Linked DNA regions of Sagittula sp. P11. The main gene of each other region encodes a partner of the protein of the gene in region 3 in a complex. Links are inferred from orthologs where the notes say so. Each region holds a gene or a part of one and is shown on either strand. Other genes may lie near its edges.

The links.
Region 1: the proteins of accD (region 3) and CDO87_RS13310 are in contact, whole or in part, in a solved structure (PDB 8UXZ), measured with the Escherichia coli proteins. The link is inferred for Sagittula sp. P11 from one-to-one orthologs.
Region 2: the proteins of accD (region 3) and accC are in contact, whole or in part, in a solved structure (PDB 8UXZ), measured with the Escherichia coli proteins. The link is inferred for Sagittula sp. P11 from one-to-one orthologs.

The regions. Positions count from the first base shown.
Region 1 is NZ_CP021913.1:2,752,104-2,757,852, forward strand. Bases 806-3,766 are described here. They hold CDO87_RS13310 (acetyl-CoA carboxylase carboxyltransferase subunit alpha), read right to left. Parts: upstream 2,787-3,766; coding sequence 1,824-2,786; downstream 806-1,823. Other genes in these bases: CDO87_RS13305 (cytochrome c biogenesis CcdA family protein), read right to left, coding at 806-1,418; CDO87_RS13315 (GyrI-like domain-containing protein), read left to right, coding at 2,897-3,766. Outside these bases: CDO87_RS13295 (hypothetical protein), read left to right, coding at 1-255; CDO87_RS13300 (thioredoxin family protein), read right to left, coding at 262-669; more of CDO87_RS13305, read right to left, coding at 705-805; CDO87_RS13320 (LysE family translocator), read right to left, coding at 3,791-4,384; CDO87_RS13325 (Lrp/AsnC family transcriptional regulator), read left to right, coding at 4,486-4,938; CDO87_RS13330 (class I SAM-dependent methyltransferase), read right to left, coding at 4,993-5,749. UniProt on the Escherichia coli protein: Component of the acetyl coenzyme A carboxylase (ACC) complex. First, biotin carboxylase catalyzes the carboxylation of biotin on its carrier protein (BCCP) and then the CO(2) group is transferred by the carboxyltransferase to acetyl-CoA to form malonyl-CoA.
Region 2 is NZ_CP021913.1:769,380-775,013, reverse strand. Bases 806-3,651 are described here. They hold accC (acetyl-CoA carboxylase biotin carboxylase subunit), read right to left. Parts: upstream 2,981-3,651; coding sequence 1,631-2,980; downstream 806-1,630. Other genes in these bases: accB (acetyl-CoA carboxylase biotin carboxyl carrier protein), read right to left, coding at 2,997-3,488; aat (leucyl/phenylalanyl-tRNA--protein transferase), read right to left, coding at 827-1,480. Outside these bases: outer membrane lipid asymmetry maintenance protein MlaD, read left to right, coding at 1-432; CDO87_RS03770 (DUF2155 domain-containing protein), read left to right, coding at 429-803; CDO87_RS03750 (AMP-binding protein), read left to right, coding at 3,660-5,153; CDO87_RS03745 (hypothetical protein), read right to left, coding at 5,099-5,634. UniProt on the Escherichia coli protein: This protein is a component of the acetyl coenzyme A carboxylase complex; first, biotin carboxylase catalyzes the carboxylation of the carrier protein and then the transcarboxylase transfers the carboxyl group to form malonyl-CoA.
Region 3 is NZ_CP021913.1:1,923,067-1,930,787, reverse strand. Bases 4,890-7,721 are described here. They hold accD (acetyl-CoA carboxylase, carboxyltransferase subunit beta), read left to right. Parts: upstream 4,890-5,753; coding sequence 5,754-6,689; downstream 6,690-7,721. Other genes in these bases: CDO87_RS09405 (folylpolyglutamate synthase/dihydrofolate synthase family protein), read left to right, coding at 6,727-7,721; CDO87_RS09415 (hypothetical protein), read left to right, coding at 4,890-5,583. Outside these bases: CDO87_RS09440 (hypothetical protein), read left to right, coding at 1-375; CDO87_RS09435 (NYN domain-containing protein), read left to right, coding at 460-1,161; CDO87_RS09430 (AEC family transporter), read right to left, coding at 1,197-2,132; CDO87_RS09425 (fatty acid desaturase family protein), read left to right, coding at 2,339-3,274; CDO87_RS09420 (CPBP family intramembrane glutamic endopeptidase), read left to right, coding at 3,274-4,173; more of CDO87_RS09415, read left to right, coding at 4,252-4,889.

The sequences.
Region 1 (5,749 bases), 830 kb from region 3 along the record:
GTCCTGACCCGGCTGTTCCACCAGATCCTCGTGCACCCCTGGCCCTACTGGGGCGTCGTGGCGCTGTCCGCCGCCGGGACCTTCCTGTCGGTGCGGATCGGGGACGAGCTGATGGACGTGCTCCACCACCGCGACCGGGCGTTCTTTCACTCCCACGCCTTCAAGCGGGAGCTGATCCAGATCGCGGCCTTCGCGGCGGTGGCCATCGCGTATTACCGGCTCATCGCGTCACTCGGGCTGGAGAGCGTGCTGTAGCGCGGATCAGGAGGTCGCGGCGCCGAGCGCGGTGTCCATCAGCGCCTTGATCTCCGCCTTGCCGGTCTGCGCGACGAGACGGCCCAGTTCCCGCTCGCCCTTCAGAACGACGAGGGTGGAGCGGCGCGGGATGTTCAGCATGCGCGACAGTTCGCCCTTGCCGTGGATGTCCCAGTCCACGTCGATGAAGGTGATGTTCTGCTCGTAGGCCGGGTTCTCCTGCTTGAGCTCGGTCAGGACGCGCTGCTGGGCGGCGCAGGTCGAACACCAGCTTGCCCGGAAGTCGAGGAACAGCGTCTCTCCGGCGGCGAGCCGCTGGGTGGTGAGGCCGGGCGTGTACTCCAGCGCGGCGCGGGCGGCGAAGGGCAGGGCGAGCGCGCCCGCGGTCAGGGTCAGGAAGCTGCGGCGGTGCATGGGAAACTCCTTTGGCAAGGGTCGGGAGGAAAGGGTCAGAGCGAAACGGAAAGGTCGATCAGCCAGCCGGGCAGAACGCCGATCAGCCAGGCCTCGACCATATGGTGGAGGTTGAAGAGGAGCGCCAGCCCGGTGGCGGCAAAGACCACGCCCAGCACCGGCCGGGCCGAGACCGCCAGCCGCCGGAGCGTCGCGTTGTGCCGCCCGATGGCACCGCGCGTGCCGTAGGCCAGCCCGAGGATCAGGGTGGAGACGCCCATGGCGAAGGCCGCCATGATCGCCGTGACCCGCAGGAGGCTCTCGCCCTGCGAGGCAAGCGCGATGGCGCCGCCCAGCGTCGGGCCGATGCAGGGGCTCCAGACCGCGCCGAGCAGCAGTCCGCCGAGGAACTGCCCCCGCAGCCCGCTGCGGTCGACACCGTCCATCCGCATGTCGGCGCGCGCCGCCATCCCCGCCGTGGCCCCGGCCAGCACGGCCCCCGCCCGCGGCACCAGCAGCGCCAGCCCGAAGACCACCATGAGCACCGCCCCGGCCTTCGAGATCGTCTCCACGTCGAGGCCGACAAGGTGCCCGAAGGCGGTGACGGTCACGCCGAGGATCACGAACGACAGCGACATCCCCGCCGCCATCGCCAGCGGCCCGCGCGGACTGGCCTGCAGCGCGCCCGCCAGCACGATCGGCAGCACCGGCACCACGCAGGGGTTGATGAGCGTCAGCAGCCCCGCGCCATATGCGAAGACGAGTTCCATGGGGAGATATGACCCGAGCACGCGGCCGCTGTCACCGGGCAAACGGCTGACGCAGGGTCACGTCCGCGCCAGCGATTGTTTCAGGGGGCAGGCGGTGGCGCCTGTGGTGCGGACGGGAGCGAGGGGCCGGCCCCTCGCGCTCCCCGGAGTATTTTTGAAGCAAAGAAGCAGGGAAGGGTGAGGGTGCTGAGGCGCGGTGCGGTGTGGGGCAGCACGTGGGCGGAAGTGCCGGGATGCGTTGAGGCGTTGGCGCGGGGAGGTGCGCCTTTGGACGGGGAGTCCGGGCGCGCAAAAGTGCGCGGGGCACCGGCTTTCGTCAGGCGGAGGCCGGGGCGGGGCGCGCCCTGCCGGCGCGGCCTTGTTGGGGAGAGGAACAGTGGGCGGTGGGATCGGGAGGGCGGCCGGTCAGGCCGCCAGCCCCTTTGCGCCCATGTTCAGGTATTTCGCCCGGCGGGCCTGCACCAGTTCGCCGCGTTTCGCGCCGCCCAGTTCCTTCAGCATGGTCGCGATGGCCTCGCCCACGGAGGCGAGCACCGCATCGCGGTCGCGGTGCGCGCCGCCTTTCGGTTCGCGGATGATCCGGTCGCAGACGCCCAGCTGGTAGAGGTCCTGCGCGGTCAGGCGCAGCGCCTCCGCGGCCTCGCGCATCTTCTCGGCGTCCTTCCACAGGATCGAGGCGCAGCCCTCGGGCGAGATCACCGAGTAGACCGAATGTTCGAGCATCGCGACGCGGTTCGCCGTGGCGAAGGCCACCGCCCCGCCCGAGCCGCCCTCGCCGATGACCACGGTCACCAGCGGCACGCCGATCTGCAGGCATTTCTCCGTCGACCGGGCGATTGCCTCGGACTGGCCGCGTTCCTCGGCGCCCTTGCCGGGGTAGGCGCCGGGCGTGTCGATCAGCGTCACCACCGGCAGGCCGAAGCGGTCCGCCATGTCCATCAGGCGCACCGCCTTGCGGTAGCCCTCGGGCCGGGCCATGCCGAAGTTGCGGTCGATCCGGGACGAGGTGTCATGGCCCTTCTCGTGGCCGATCACCATCACCGGCTCGTCGTTGAACCGCGCCAGCCCGCCCATCACCGCGTGGTCGTCGGCGAAGTTCCGGTCGCCGGCCAGCGGCGTGTACTCGGTGAACAGCGCCTCGATGTAGTCCTTGCAGTGCGGGCGTTCCGGGTGGCGCGCGACCTGGCACTTCCGCCAGGGCGACAGCTTGGCGTAGAGGTCCTTGAGCAGCGCATCGGCCTTCTTGTCGAGCGCCTTCGCCTCGGCTTCCACGTCCATGCCGGGGTTCTCGCGCGCCATCGCGCGCAGTTCTTCCGCCTTGCCTTCGATCTCCGCCAGCGGCTTCTCGAAATCGAGGTAGTTGGCCATGCGGTGTCCTCCATGATGCTGGGCGCTATATGGCGCTTGCAACAGCGGAACGCAACAAAGCAAGATTTGTCGCCCCCGCCCGGTGCAGGGTGGCGCCGAAAGGAGCACCCATGACCGCCCAGCCGCCTGCCACGTCCTACGAATCCCGCCTGCGCCGGGTGATCCGGCACATCGCCGACCACCCCGACGGCGACCTCTCGCTCGATGCGCTCTGCGAGGTGGCGGGCATGTCGCGCTTCCACTTCGCGCGGGTCTTCCACGCCATGACCGGCGAGACCGCGGCACAGGCCGTCCGCCGGTTGCGGCTGCACCGCGCCGCCTTCGACCTGACGCGCGGCACCGACCCCGTGGACCGGATCGCCGCCCGCAGCGGCTACGACAATGCCGACAGTTTCGTGCGAGCGTTCAAGGCGCTTTACGGCATGACGCCCACTGCCTTCCGCCAGGCCGGGCGCAGCACCGCCGAAGCGATGACCTTCACGACCGTCCCCACCGGAGTCACCGACATGACCGACACCTACCCGACCGAACTGCGCGTCTGCCCGGCGCTGCGCCTTGCCGCGCTGGAGCATCGCGGCCCCTACCACGAGATCGGGCGGAGCTTTTCCGACCTTGCCACCCTCTTCGCCACGCGGGGGCTGTTCCCGCAGGCGCGCGCGCTTGTCGGGATCTACCACGACAGCCCGGAGGACACGCCGCAGGCGGAACTGCGCAGCACCGCCGGGATGGACGTGGCCGAGGGGTTCGAGATGCCCGACGACCTGACCCGGGTGGATGTCCCGGGCGGCGAGCACCTGGTGCTGACGATGCGCGGGCCCTACACCGGGCTGCCCGCCGCCTGGGGCGATCTCTACGGCACGGCGCTGCCTGCCTCGGGACGTCTGCCCGCCGACCGGCCGCCGTACGAGTATTACCTCAACAATCCCATGGACACGGCGCCGGAGGATCTGCTGACCGAGATCCGCGTGCCTTTGGCCTGAGCGCCGGGCGCGCCCGCAAAGGTCTCAGCCGAAGAGCACCGGCACCATGGCGGCGACCAGCAGCACCGCCATGGTCACGTTGAACCATCGCAGGCGCGCCGGGTCGGCCAGCCAGCGGCGGATGCCGGTGCCGAAGCTGGTCCAGACGAAGCCCGACACCATGCCCAGCGTCAGGAAGACCGCCGCCACGAACAGCACCCCGGCCACGTCCCGGCCCGGCGCATAAAGCGTGATCGCCCCTAGCGCCATGCTCCAGCCCTTGGGGTTGACCCACTGGAAGGCCGCCGCCTGCGCGAAGGTCATGGGGCGGGCCTCTGCCTCCGCATCCCGGACCTCTCCGGCGTTGGCGATCTTCCACGCAAGATACAGCAGGTAGACCACGGCCAGCGTCTTCAGCACCGTGTAGGCGGGCGGCCAGAGATCGAAGAGCCGCATCGCCCCCAGGCCCACCGGCACGATCATCAGCGGGAACCCCAGCACCACGCCCGACAGGTGCGGCAGCGTCCGGCGGATGCCGAAGTTGGCGCCCGAGGCGACCAGCATCAGGTTGTTCGGCCCCGGTGTGAACAAGGAGGCGGCGGCAAAGCCCGCGAGGGCGGGGAGGATGTCGAAGGTCATGGCGGGGCGCTTCCGGGTCGTGCGGCTTTGGCGCAACTCTGACGCAATCGCCGCGCCATGAAATTGCGAAATGCCGCGCGGAACGTGTTATCACGCAATCCATGACCGAACTTGACCACATCGACCGCAGGATATTGCGCGAGCTTCAGGCCGATGGCCGCCTGTCCAACCTCATGCTGGCGGAACGGGTGGGGCTGTCGCCCTCTGCCTGCCTGCGCCGCACCCAGGCGCTGGAGAAGGCGGGCGTGATCGCGGGCTATCGCGCCGTGCTCGATCCCGGCAAGACGGGGACGGGGTTCGTGGCCTACCTCTCGGTCGGGCTGAACCAGCACACCAAGGCCTCGCAGGAGGCGTTCGAGCGCGCGATGACCGCCGCCCCGCAGGTGGTCGAATGCCACAACATCACCGGCGCGGTGGAGTATCTCCTGCGGGTCGAGGTCGCGGACCTGACCGCCTACAAGCATTTCCACACGGAGATCCTCGGCGCGCTGCCACAGGTGGACCGGCTGACGACCTACGTGGTGATGGGCTCGCCCAAGGACATGCGGGCTTGAGGACTGGCGGGCCTGAGGACCGGCGGGCGTAAGGACGGGCGCACCTGACCGCCGTCAGACCGTGATCCCCAGCGTCGCAAGCCGGTCCTTCAGGCCAAAGCTGTCCTCCGCCTCGCCCGCGACGACCGCGCGATGCGCCTTCACCCCGAACTGGATCGGGCCGCCCCAGGCGGGCGACACGAAGCCCGGCATCGGCTTGCGGGCCTTCAGGCGGCGCAGCATCGCGGCGTTGAACCCGTCGCAGCCGTCCTGCGCGGCCTGTCGCTGGGCCTCGGGCCGCAGGTCCAGAAGCGCGCCCGACACGTAGGCCGTCATCACCGCCTGGAAGGCCTGTGGCGTGTCCACGTCCAGTGCCGCCATGCAGTCGCCGAAGGTCCGCCCGCCGTCCCCGGCCACCTGCTTCAGCCCGGCCAGCACGTCATCGGGCAAACCGCGCTTCAGCTGATCGCCGACCGAGGGATGCGTGCCCATGTCGAGCGCCTCGTCCCAGGCCACCACCTTAAGGTCGCGCATCGCGGCCACCATGGCCGGGCCGGGCATCCGCATCGCGCCGCGGTGGAACAGGTCGTTGCGGAAGGTCCGGCGCAGCAGCAGGTCGCGCGCCGTCTCGGCCCAGCCGCCCTCCACCGCCTTCTTCAGGAAGTCCATCTCGGCGGCGTCGAGGTAGAGCGCGTCCATGTGCTCCACCAGCACCGCCGGTCCGGCAAAGGCCATCTTCGCCCGCTCCAGTGGCCGGCCGAGGTCCTCCATCCACTGCCCGGTGCCGAAGGAACTGGCGATCTCATGCGCAAGGAAATGGTCCGGCGCCTCG
Region 2 (5,634 bases), 1.2 Mb from region 3 along the record:
GAAGTCACGCTGGGCGCGGCGGTTCTGGCCGGCGCGCTGGCCTTCGGCGTCTACACGATCCAGAGCACGGGCTATTCGCTTGGCGGTACGGGCTATGACCTGACCGCCTCCTTCCGTTCGATCGAGGGCGTGACCGTCGGCACCGACGTCCGGCTGGCCGGGGTGAAGGTGGGAACCGTCACCGACATCGCCCTCAATCCGACGACCTACCGCGCCGACACGGTGGTGACGGTCGAAGACGGCATCCAGATCCCCGACGACAGTGCGATCATCATCGCGTCCGAAGGGCTGCTTGGCGGCAACTACGTGGAAATCTCGCCGGGTGGCTCGCCGTTCTTCTTTGCCGCCGGGGACGAGATCCTCGACACCCAGGGCTCCGTCAGCCTGCTGTCACTGCTGCTGAAGTACGTCGGCGGAGGGAACGAAGAATGACATTCCGGAAGGCCTTTCTGGCGACCGCACTGGCGGCGCTGTGCCTCGGCGGCGCGGTGCAGGCACAGGAAGAGGTCAATGCCGGCACAGGCGCCGTTCTGCGCGGCCTCGACAAGCTGAACGCCAAGGTGGCGGACTTCACCCTGCGCAACGGCGAAAGCCATGTCATGGGCCTCCTGGAGGTCGTGCTGCGCGAATGCCGCTACCCGGTCGGCGACCCGTCCGGCAATGCCTATGCCTTCCTCACCATCCGCGAGGCGGGCGTCGCCCAGCCGGTGTTCGAAGGGTGGATGGTGGCCTCGTCGCCTGCGCTCTTCCCGCTCGATCACCCGCGTTACGACGTCTGGGTCCTGCGCTGCACGACGGAGTGACGGGCAGGGGGCTGCCCTCCGCTTCAGGAAACGGACCGCTCCGCCCGGTTGGCCGCATTACGCGCCACAACCTCCGCCCCGCTTGAGGCCAGCGGCGCCCGCGTCAGGTCGGCGTCCTCCATCAGCGCCCGGGCCAGCAGGTGCCGGTACTCAGACCGGGTGATCTCTGTCGCGCCGAGCGTCGCGAGGTGGGGCGTCAGGAACTGCGTGTCGAACAGGGTGTAACCCGTCCGGCCCAGAAGGTCGGTCAGCCAGGCCAGCGCGATCTTGGAGGCGTCGGTGATCCGCGAGAACATGCTTTCGCCGCAGAAGGCACCGCCCACCGACACGCCATAGACGCCGCCCACCAGCGCCCCCCTCGACCAGACCTCCAGCGAATGGGCATGGCCCATGTCGAACAGCTCTTCGTAAAGCAGGCGGATTTCGGTGTTGATCCAGGTCTCCGACCGGTCGGCACAGCCGTCGATCACCCCGCCGAAGCAGGCGTTCAGCGTCACGGAATAATCTTCCCGTTTCAGGCGTTTGGCGAGGCTGCGCGAGATGTGGAACTGCCGGATCGGCAAGACGCCCCGACGGCGGGGATCGACCCAGAAGATCTCCGGATCGTCGTGGCGTTCGGCCATCGGGAAGATGCCGGAACGATAGGCGTGCAACAGGAGGTCCGGAGTGACGGTCATGATCCGCGGGCAAGCGACGAGGTGTGTCGACAACGGTAACGGATCGCCGGGGGCGCGGCAAACGGGTGTTGGCGGCAACGGGAACTGCGCGGGCAACAGTCGGCTTCAAGCAGAAAGGCCGCCCCGGGGGCGGCCTCTGGTATCACGCGATCACTTAAGACCGCCGGACTCCAGCCATTTCTCCAGCCAGTGGATGTTGTAGGCGCCCGTGTGAATGTCCTTTTCCCGCAGCAGCGCGTGGAACAGCGGCACCGTGGTGTCGACGCCGTCGACGATCAGCTCACCCAGCGCGCGGTTCAGCCGGGCCAGAGCCTCGGGCCGGTCGCGGCCATGCACGATCAGCTTGCCGATCAGGCTGTCGTAGTAGGGCGGGATGCGGTAGCCGTCATACAGCGCGGAATCCATCCGCACGCCAAGCCCGCCGGGCGCATGGAAGTGCGAGATCGTCCCGGGCGAGGGCCGGAATTCCGGCAGCTTCTCCGCGTTGATCCGGACCTCGATGGCGTGGCCGTTGATCGTCAGCTCGTCCTGGGTGAAGGACAGCTTCTCACCGGCTGCGACGCGGATCTGTTCGCGCACGAGGTCGACACCGAAGATCGCCTCCGTCACTGGATGCTCCACTTGGAGACGCGTGTTCATCTCGATGAAGTAGAACTCGCCGTCCTCGTAGAGGAACTCGATGGTGCCCGCGCCGCGATAGCCCATTTCCGAGATTGCGTCGGCGCAGATCTTGCCGATCCGTGCGCGCTCTTCGGGGGTGATGCAGGGGCCGGGCGCCTCTTCAAAGACCTTCTGGTGACGACGCTGCAGCGAACAGTCTCGTTCGCCGAGGTGGACACCGCCGCCCTGACCGTCGCCGAACACCTGGATCTCGATGTGGCGCGGCTTCTGCAGGTATTTCTCGATGTAGACCTCGTCGTTGCCGAAGGCGGCTTTCGCCTCGGCCCGCGCGGTCTGGTAGGCGCGTTCCATCTGCGTCTCGTCCGCCGCGACCTTCATGCCGCGACCGCCGCCGCCGGCGGTGGCCTTGATGATGACCGGATAGCCGAACTCCGCCCCGATCTTCTTGGCGTCGTCGACCGTGGGCACGCCGCCCGCGGACCCGGGCACGCAGGGAATCCCCAGCGCCTTCGCGGTGTCCTTGGCGGTGATCTTGTCGCCCATCATCGAGATGTGCTGCGCCGACGGCCCGATGAAGGTCAGGTCGTGGTCTTCGACGATCTGCACGAAGCGGGCGTTCTCGGAAAGGAAACCGTAGCCTGGGTGAATCGCCGTGGCGCCGGTCACTTCGCAGGCCGAGATGATCGCCGGGATCGACAGGTAGCTGTCGGGCGACGGTGCGGGACCGATGCAGATGGTTTCATCTGCCATACGGACGTGCATCGCGTCGGCATCCGCGGTGGAGTGCACGGCGACGGAGGGAATGCCCATCTCGCGGCAGGCCCGGATGACGCGGAGCGCAATCTCGCCGCGGTTGGCGATGAGTATCTTGTCGAACATGCTGTTCCTCTTGGGTTTATTCGAGGATGACCAGCGGGGCGCCGTATTCCACGGGTGCGCCGTCCTCGACGAGGATGCGCTTGACGGTGCCGGCGCGGGGGGCCGGGATGTGGTTCATGGTCTTCATCGCTTCGACGATCAGGAGCGTATCGCCTTCCTTGACCTGCGCGCCCACCGAGATGAACGACGGCGCGCCCGGTTCGGGCTGCATGTAGACCGTGCCGACCATGGGAGAGGTCACCGCGCCGGGATGCGCCGCCGGGTCTTCCGGCAGTTCCGCCGCGGCGGCAGGTGCTGCGGGCGCTGCGGCGGCTGCCGGGGCAGGGGCCGCGGCGGGCGCCGGGGCTGCGTAGGTCACCGCCGGTGCCGCGCGCGACACGCGGACGTTCAGGCTGTCGTCCTCGCCGTACTCCCGTTTGACTTCCAGCTCGGTCAGGTCGTTTTCCTGAAGGACCTCCGCCAGGGCCTTGATGAAGGCCACGTCTGTCTCGTGGGTGTTCTTGCTCATGCCGTCCTCGTGCCGTGCTCATGCCGCTGCCAATGCCGATGGCGCCCGCGCCTTTGGTCCGCGCAGGCTGTCAGCGCTTATAGGTGAGGTTTGCGGCGGTGAAAAGCGACGCCGGCGCAGATTGCGCGGCTCGGCGCTTAATGTTTGGATCAGGGGCAGGGAGGATCGGGCATGAACATAGCGGAATGGCTGACCCGGGCCGCCGCCGGGGACCCCGGGCGCGGCGCGCTTTTCGACGGCACGGACTGCGTTTCGGACTACGGCAGCTTCGAGTCGGCGGTGGCGGCGCTGGCTGGCGGGCTGGCGGCGCGCGGGTTGGTTCCGGGCGACCGCGTGGCGATCTTCATGAAGAACACCCCGCAGTACCTCGTGGCGCTCTTCGCCGTCTGGCGTGCGGGCGCCGTTGTGGTGCCGATCAACGCCAAGCTCCACGCGCGAGAGGCAGCCTGGATCATCGGGAATTCCGGCACCTGCCTTGCGCTGGCCACGTCCTCGCTGGCCGGTGCGCTGACCGATGTGACCGGGGTGCCCGTCGTGGCGGCCGGATCGCCGGAGTGGGACGCACTCTTTGCCACGCCTCTGCCGACAGTGGCCCGCGCGCCGGATGACCTTGCCTGGCTGTTCTACACCTCCGGCACCACGGGGCGCCCCAAGGGCGTGATGATCACGCACCGGATGCTGATGACCATGTCGCTGAGCTATCAGGCCGATCTCGAACGGGTGGAGGCCGGGGATGCGACGATCTACGCGGCGCCCCTCAGCCACGGTGCCGGGCTTTACAGCCTGATTCATGTCCGCGCCGGCGCGCGTCACGTCTTCCCGGCCTCGGGCGGCTTCGATGCGGGAGAAACCCTCGATCTGGCGGCGCATTTCGGACGGGCGCACATGTTTATGGCGCCGACGATGGTCCAGCGCCTGACCCGCCACGCGCGCGAAGCGCACCGCAGCGGCGAGGGGCTGAAGACGATCGTCTACGCCGGTGGGCCGATGTACCTGTCCGACATCCTCGAGGCCACCGAAACCTTCGGTCCGGTCTTCGCGCAGATCTACGGGCAGGGCGAATGCCCGATGGGGATCACCGCGCTGACCAAGGGCGAAGTGAGCGACCGGAGCCACCCGGACTGGCGGTCGCGGCTGGGTTCTGTCGGGCGGGCGCAATCCGTGGTGGAGGTGCGCATCGACGGCGCCTCCGAACCGGGCGAGATCGGTGAAATCCTCGTGCGCGGCGACGTGGTCATGCCGGGGTACTGGCGTAACCCGGAGGCCACGGCGAAGACGCTCAGGGATGGATGGCTGTGCACCGGCGACCTGGGCAGCATGGACGCGGACGGTTACGTCACGCTGAAGGACCGTTCGAAGGACCTGATCATTTCCGGAGGCACCAACATCTACCCGCGCGAGGTCGAGGAGGCCTTGCTGGAACATGAGGACGTGCTTGAGGTCGCCGTTCTGGGGCGACCGCATCCTGAATGGGGCGAAGACGTGGTGGCCTTCGTGGTCAGCCGTGGCGCGCTGGACGTGGCCGCGCTGGACGCACATTGCCTGGACCGCATCGCGCGGTTCAAGCGGCCCAAAGCCTACTTCGCGGTCGAGGAATTGCCGAAGAACAACTATGGCAAGGTGCTGAAGACATCTTTGCGCGACATGCTGGCCGCGTCGCCGTAACCCGCCTGAGCCTGGCTGGGCCGCGCCTCCTTGACCTCGATCTCCCGCGGTGCGGGTCTTGCGGGCGGCTCGGGCATCTGCGGCAGCATGAGCGCGGTCTCCTCGCCTTTCTCGGGTTCCCGGTTCGGGAACGGCAGGATCGCGTGCTCGGACGCATTGGCCTTCGCGGCTTCGGGCGCGGGACGGGGGGCGCCGGTGGCGGCGACGGCCACTTCCGGCTTGTCCTCCGTCGTCTCGTCCGGCTGCCCGGCCGCATGTTCCGTCGCCTGATCGTTCAGCATCTGGCTGATCTTGATCTGCATGATCGATGGCGGCGCGTTATGGTTGCGCGGATCGGGTTTGCCTTGCGCAGTGTTCCAGAACGATGAGGGCGGTTGCGGCGACCCGAGCTGGGTCTCCGGTTGGCGTGCGTCGAGGATTGGCTTGATCTTCTGAACATCCACCGTCTTGTCCTCGACGGCGGGCAGGCCGCGTGTCTGGC
Region 3 (7,721 bases):
TTCGGCGGTGGCGTGACGGAGCAGCGCGGGCCGCTGGTGCCGAGCATCGGTTACGCCGAAGGTGTCGTCACCTACATCGCCGCTGTCGCGGACGTCCCGCGCGTGCGCTTCGGTGAACTCGACATCTTTGCCGCCCCGCCGAACGAGGTGCTCGCCGCGCTCGAAGAGGCCAACGGCGCCCCGCCGGGCCTGACCTTCGACACGCTGGAGTTCGTGGCGCTGAATGTCTCGTGCACCGGGTACTACTTCCCGCGGGAGGATCGCCTTTTCGACCGGGACCGCGACGACCAGGACGACCGGGTGATGATCCTGCGCGCGCCGGGCACGCGGGTCGTGGTGCCGGGGGTCGATCCGGTGCCGATCAGTTTCCTCTGAGCCCGCTCCGCCCTCCGGGTTTCGGTTCGACAGTGCCCCTGTCCGTGTTAGGAGGGCCACACCGAGAGAACCGAGGAAGCACCGATGCCCAATGATACACGCCTGCTGGCCGTACTGATCGACGGGGACAACACCTCCCCGAAATATGCGAGGGCGCTTTTCGACGAGATCGCCTCGCTGGGCGAGGCCTCCGTCCGACGGGTCTACGGCGATTTCGGCAGCCAGCAGATGAACGGCTGGAGCCGGGTCACCGCGGAATACGGCCTTGTGCCGCTGCACTCGCCCGCGAACACCGTGGGCAAGAACGCCTCTGACATCTCGCTGGTGATCGACGCCATGGACCTGATGCACACCGAGCGGTTCGACGGCTTCGTGCTGGTCAGCTCGGATTCGGACTTCACCCGGCTGGCGAGCCGGATCCGCGAACAGGGCCTCGATGTCTACGGCATGGGGATGCAGAAGACGCCTGACGCTTTCCGCAAGGCCTGCAAGCGTTTCATCTACCTCGAGAACATCGACAGCGCGCCGGAAGAATCGAAGGACATCAAGACCGACAAGCGGCCGATGACGGAGGCGCGCGACCTGATCTTCAAGGCGATGGATTCGATCGACGGCGACGACGACTGGTACAAGCTGGGTGACATCGGGCAGGTCATCACCGCGGCCAACCCCGACTTCGACACCCGGACATACGGCAAGCGCAAGCTGTCGGACCTCGTGAAGGCGCTCAAGGTGTTCGAGACCCGGAACTCCGCCAGCCAGCTGCTGGTGCGGCGCGTCGACTGAGGGGCAGGCGGCGCAAAGCCCCGCCCTGCAGGGCGTCAGAGCGGGGTGGTGGCCACGAGCGCGATGATCGCCGAGACGGTCAGGATCGACGCCGCGGTCGAGATCAGGATCGAGGCAGAGACCCGCTGTGGCGCGATGCCGTAGTGCTGCGCCAGGATGAAGACGTTGCCCGCGACGGGCAGCGCCGCCGCCGACACGGCGACCGACGCGCGGTAGGCGTCGACCGGGAAGAACAGGTAGACGCCCAGTCCGACGAACAGCGGGTGCAGGATCAGCTTGGCAAACGACAGCCAGGCCGCGATCTGCAGCCGCTCTGCCGACTTGGACGCGAGCGAGGCGCCGATGGCGAACAGCGCCCCCGGCGTCGCCGCCGCGCCCAACGTCGAAAAGAAGCTGTCCAGCACGTCATGCAGCCCCAGCCCGGTGGCCGACACCATGAGCCCGGCGGCGATGGAGACGATCATCGGGTTCTTCAGCAGCCCGACCGCCAGCTTCTGGAAGATGCGCAGCGACATGGACCCTTCCCGCGCCGCCGTGACGATCAGGGTCAGCGCCGAGGAAAAGACGATCAGGTCGATGGACAGGATCAGGATGATCGGGCCCACCGCCTCCTGTCCCAGCAGCAGCGCCAGCATGGGCACGCCGAGGAAGCCGGTGTTGCCGATGGCCGCGCATTGCGCCTCGATCGCGGCGGTCTGGGTGTCCAGCCCGCGCGCGAAGGCGATCAGCATACCGATGGCGTAGGTGACGCCCGTGCCCCAGAGATACGCGGACGCCAGCCGGGGTTCGAAGATCTCGTCGAAGGACAGGTTGGCCGAGAACCGGAACAGCATCGCCGACAATGCGAAGTAGAAGACGAACTTCGTCAGGTGCGCGCTCGCTTCCTCCGAGAAGAAGCGGATGCGCGCGGCCCCGTAGCCAAGACCGATCAGGCCGAAGAAAGGTAACGTCTTGAGGAAGATCGCCAGCATGATCGTTCGATAGCACGGGGGGCGGTGGCGTCAATCCGCGCCGGCCTTGCGGCGTATCAAGGCGCGCCCGGGGCAGGGTCGGAGGATCCTCCGGTCTGATGCGATCCCGCAGGCGCGCCGCGACGACACGCCTACTGTCCCTCTCCATCGAAGTGACGGAGCGGAGTCGTTGACAGGATGGGGGTGGGCGCGGGATCATTCCCGGCATGACACCGGGAAAAGCCTACCTGACGAGCGAGGAGATTCGGGCGCTGTCGCAGCGGTCCGACGCCTGGGGTCTGGCGCTTGTGGCGCACGCCTGGGCGCTGATCCTCGGCAGCGTCTGGCTGTTCACCCTGTGGCCCAATCCCCTGACCTTCGTGCTTGCGGTGATCGTCATCGGTTCGCGTCAACTGGGGCTGGCGATCCTGATGCACGAGGCGGCGCACAACGCCCTGTTCAGGACACGCGCCTGGAACGAATGGGCGGGGGCGTGGCTGTGCGGGCGACCGATCCTCGCCGATCTGGCCAGCTACCGGCATTACCACCTGATGCACCACCGGCACACGCAGACCGACAAGGACCCCGACCTGAAGCTCTCGGCGCCGTTCCCGACCACGCGCGCCTCTCTGCGCCGCAAGCTGATCCGCGATCTGACCGGGCAGACCGGCATCAGGCAGCGTGCAGCCCAGATCGCCTTTGCCTTCCGCCTCGCCGGAGAGACGGAGGGCGTGTCGAGCCAGGACCTCGCGCAGGCGTTCAGTGGGCCTGTGCTGGGCAAGGCCCTGATCGTCAACGCCGTCCTGTTCGCGCTGTTCTGGGCGCTGTTCGGCTGGTGGACGTGGTTCGCCTTCTGGCTCCTGCCGCTGCTGACGTGGTTCCAGCTTGTCCTCAGGGTGCGCAACATCGCCGAACACGGCGCGGTCGAGAAGTCCGAGGACCCATTGCGCAACACCCGGACCACACTTGCCGGACCTCTGGAACGGCTGCTGGTCGCGCCCTACTGGGTCAACTATCATCTGGAGCATCACCTGGTGATGCACGTTCCGGCCTACAGGCTGCCGATGCTTCACCGCATGCTGCGCGACAAGGGGCTGGGCGAACGGATGACACAGGCAAACGGCTATCTCGACGTGCTCCGGCAGGCGAGCGCGCGAGGTTGATGAAGCGCGAAAGCTACGCGCCCCACGCGGTCCTCACCCTGCCCACATTCCACCGCTGCGAGCTGTGGCGGCTGGTGCTGGGACTTGTGCTCGCGACCGTCATCATGTTCGGGCTGACGCGGGGCATCATCGCGCTCATCAGCGGCATCGTCGGCCCGGATCGGTTCCCGGCGGTGTTGAGCATGATCACCTCCGGGCGGGACCCATGGGGGCTTCTGGCGCAACTGTCGCTGATGGGGGCCATGGGCATCGGCGCCATCGTCGTGGCCGAAACCCTGCACGGACGCACTGCCGGCAGCCTGTTCGGTCCGGCGCGGCTGTTCTGGCCACAGTTCCTGCGGGTCGCGGCCGTACTGGTGGCGCTGAACGTCGTGATCGCGCTGCTGCCGCCCTGGCCGCTGCAGATGGCGTCGGAGCCGGGCCTGCCGCCCGGGCAGTGGCTGGCGCTGCTGCCACTGACGATCGGCGCGCTGCTGGTCCAGACCGCATCGGAAGAGGTGCTGTTCCGCGGCTATTTCCAGAGCACGCTGGCCGCGAGGGTGAAATGGCCTGCCGTCTGGCTGATCCTGCCCTCGCTGGCCTTCGGCCTGGGGCACTATGCGCCGGACGTCTGGGGCAGCAATGCGGTGCCCATCGCGCTGTGGGCCGTGGCCTTCGGTCTGGCCGCCGCCGACCTGACGGCGCGGTCGGGCAGCCTTGGCCCCGCCATCGCCTTTCACCTCGTCAACAACTTCGTGGCCATCGGCGTGATGTCCCTGCAGGGCGACCTCTCGGGCCTGGCGCTGACGAAGCTGCCCTACGGGCCGGAGGACGAGGCGGCACTGGCCGCGATCCTGCCTGTCGACCTTGCAACGCTCTTCGTAAGCTGGCTCGCCGCGCGTCTCGCCTTACGCGTATAGAATTGATAGTTTCCCGCATTGGTGGTATCCTTCGGTTCGGCGCATAGCCGTTTATTTTGAACCGGACGGATTGAAACCATGAGACATTTCAAGGGGGTGGCCCGCGTGGCTGCCGTGCTTTTCCCTGTGCTTCTGCCATGTGCGGCCTTGGCGCAGGACAACTTCCACAACAGGATGGAGCGGGCGATCTCCGACTTCCTCGCCACGCCTGCCGAGGATCGCAAGCAGATCGTGCTCGACAACGGCAGCGTCATGATCCCGCCGGAGTTGCGCGCGGACGTGCGCTTTGGCTTCCAGAAGCGGATGACGCTGTCCGGACATGGCGTGCTGTTCGACATCGAGGGCCAGCGTGTCACCCTGTCGGAGCGGGACATGACCGAAATCGCCGAGGAGATGCTGGGCGTCGTCCGGGCAGAGGACCCGGAGAAACCGGTGCTGGAGCGCGAGGCGGAGGCGCAACTGAAACAGATCCTCGACCGCGGGCTGGAGATGCGCCGGCGCGGCGAGCTGAAAGGGCCGGAGGCGGTGCTGCTCGACCTTGAGCTGGTGCGCGCGATGGCCCACCGTCTGCCGGACGAACTGCGGTCGGGATACCTCTGGCGGGTGGATTTCATCCGCGACGAGATGGTCCGTCAGAAGTTGGTCGAGCCGAAACTGCTGACCAACTTCGTGATCATCGTGGAGATCAATGACTGGATCATCCGGTGGTTCCTGCGGACCGACTACATGCGCGAATGCGCCGCCGCCGGGGTGCCGGTGCCGCCGGACTTCGCGCTGACCGGAACGGCGTGGCGCGAACAGGGAGGCCTGTCCACGAACCTGCTCTCACCCGGCGCCGTGGCCAATGTCTGGACGTGGAACGTCACGGGCAAGCGCGGCGCCTGCGTGGCCCTGCCGCGCGGAACAGGCGGGCCGGGGAGCCTTGCCGGGATAATCTGCCAGTCGGCCGAGACCGGCAACGCCTGCTTCTGGGACAACATCCGGCGTTCCGACAACCAGCGCGTGCCATGGGCAACGGAGACGCTGGTGATCCGGGACCTGAAGGACGGCAGCGAACTGTCGGAAACCTGCCCGGCCTGTCACAAGGGCAACAACGTCTTCCTCGTGTCGCCCGACGATCCGACGTGGTGCAAGCTGCTGCGCGGCGGGCAGGGCGGATCGGGATGTTCGGCGGTGAACGGTCCGGGCTCTGCCGGGTTCACGCTGGCGGTGGAGGCGGAGGTCAACACGGTCAACGTCCCCAATACCTCGATCCGGCATTCGCGCTACGCGCCTTACAGCGGCACCCCGGCGCGGCCGGGCTGGGTGAACACCGAAGGTGTCGGCTGCGGCGGGGTCTGCCACCTCGGATCGGGGGGCAGCTTCAACCTGCCGCCCATGCCGCCAAGCTGCGGCGTAGACTGCTACTGACCGGAACGGGGGCGGCGCAGAGCCCCGCCCTACAGGCCGTCGCGCGTGCCGGATTGGCTTGCGCGGCGGCCCTTTCACGGCGCCCGCGAACCGGACGCCATCCGAGGGGAAGATTGCAATTCGTCGCAGCGGGGCATAAGTCACGCGCAAACGATGAACTCGGGGCTTCCATGAACTGGATCACCAACTACGTCCGTCCGCGCATCAATTCGATCTTCTCCCGCCGGGAAGTCCCGGAGAACCTGTGGTCGAAGTGCGAAAGCTGCGGAACGATGCTGTTTCACCGCGAGATCAGCGACAACCTGAACGTCTGCACCAACTGCGGCCACCACATGCACATCACGCCGCGTGACCGCTTTCACGCGCTGTTCGACGGTGGCATCTACGCCGAGGTGGCCGTGCCGGAACCGATGGCCGACCCGCTGCACTTCCGAGACTCCAAGCGCTACCCCGACCGGGTGCGCGCCGCGCAGAAAGGCACAGGCGAGAAGGAGGCCATGCTGGTCGGCGCTGGCGAGATCGGGCGCACGCCCGTGGTCTGTGCCGCGCAGGACTTCAGCTTCATGGCCGGGTCGATGGGCATGTACGTCGGCAATGCCATCGTCGCCGCTGCCGAAGAGGCGGTGAAGCTGGGCCGCCCGCTGATCCTGTTCTCGGCCGCGGGCGGTGCGCGCATGCAGGAGGGTATCCTGAGCCTCATGCAGATGCCGCGCACCACCGTCGCCGTGCAGATGCTGAAGGAGGCCGGGCTGCCGTATATCGTCGTCCTGACCCATCCGACCACCGGCGGGGTGACGGCTTCCTACGCGATGCTGGGCGACGTGCAGATCGCCGAACCCGGCGCGCTTATCTGCTTTGCCGGCCCGCGCGTGATCGAGCAAACCATCCGCGAGAAGCTGCCCGAAGGCTTCCAGCGCGCCGAGTACCTGCTGGAACACGGCATGCTCGACCGGGTGACCGACCGCCGCGACATGCGCGAGGAGCTGATCGTGTTGTGCCGCCTGCTGATGAAGATGCCGCCGCCGACGTGGGGCGATCTTCCGGCCCCGGGGCCAGAGGACATGGTGCGGGAGCCGAACGCGGCTCTGGACAACACCAAGGCGTGAGACCGGGCTGAACGCCCCTTTCGAGGATGTGAAAGAGATGGGTCAGGGCTCTGACGTGATACTGGAGCGCCTGATGGCGCTGCATCCCAAGGTCATCGACCTCGTTCTGGACCGGGTCTGGCGCCTGCTCGAGGCGCTGGGGCATCCGGAGCGCGACCTGCCCCCCGTGATCCATCTTGCCGGGACCAACGGCAAGGGGTCGACCCAGGCGATGATCCGCGCCGGGCTGGAGGCCGAGGGCAAGCGCGTCCACGCCTATACCTCTCCGCATCTCGTCCGGTTCCATGAACGTATCCGTCTGGCCGGGACGCTGATCACCGAAGACGCGCTGGCCGCGGTTCTGGACGAATGCGAGGCCGCCAATGGCGGCGCGCCGATCACCTATTTCGAGATCACGACCTGCGCCGCGCTTCTGGCCATGGCCCGCACGCCCGCCGATTTCACCCTGCTTGAGACCGGCCTCGGCGGACGCCTCGACGCGACGAACGTCGTCGAGAAGCCGGAACTGACGATCATCACGCCGATCTCGATGGATCACGAAAGCTTTCTTGGCGACACGCTGGCGAAGATCGCGGGCGAGAAGGCCGGGATCCTGAAACGCGGCGTGCCCTGCGTCGTCGGTCCGCAACCGGACGAGGCAATGGACGTGATCGAGGCACGGGCGCAAGCACTGGGTGCACCGCTTCTGGCCTACGGCCAGCAGTGGCACGCCTGGGAAGAGCGGGGACGTCTGGTCTATCAGGATGAAACCGGCCTGCTGGACCTGCCTATGCCGAACCTGCCCGGCGCACATCAGGTGCAGAACGCAGGCGCGGCCCTGGCGGCCTTGCGGCATCTCGGCGCCGGAGAGGCGGCACATGAAGCGGCCGTGACGCAAGCCTATTGGCCCGCACGTATGCAGAGGCTGCGGCATGGGCCGGACCTCGACAGCTTGCCGGGGATCGAGCTTTGGCTCGACGGCGGCCACAACCCGGCCGCCGGAGAAGCCATCGCCGCGCATCTCGCACGCCTGCCGGACCGCCCGACGTGGCT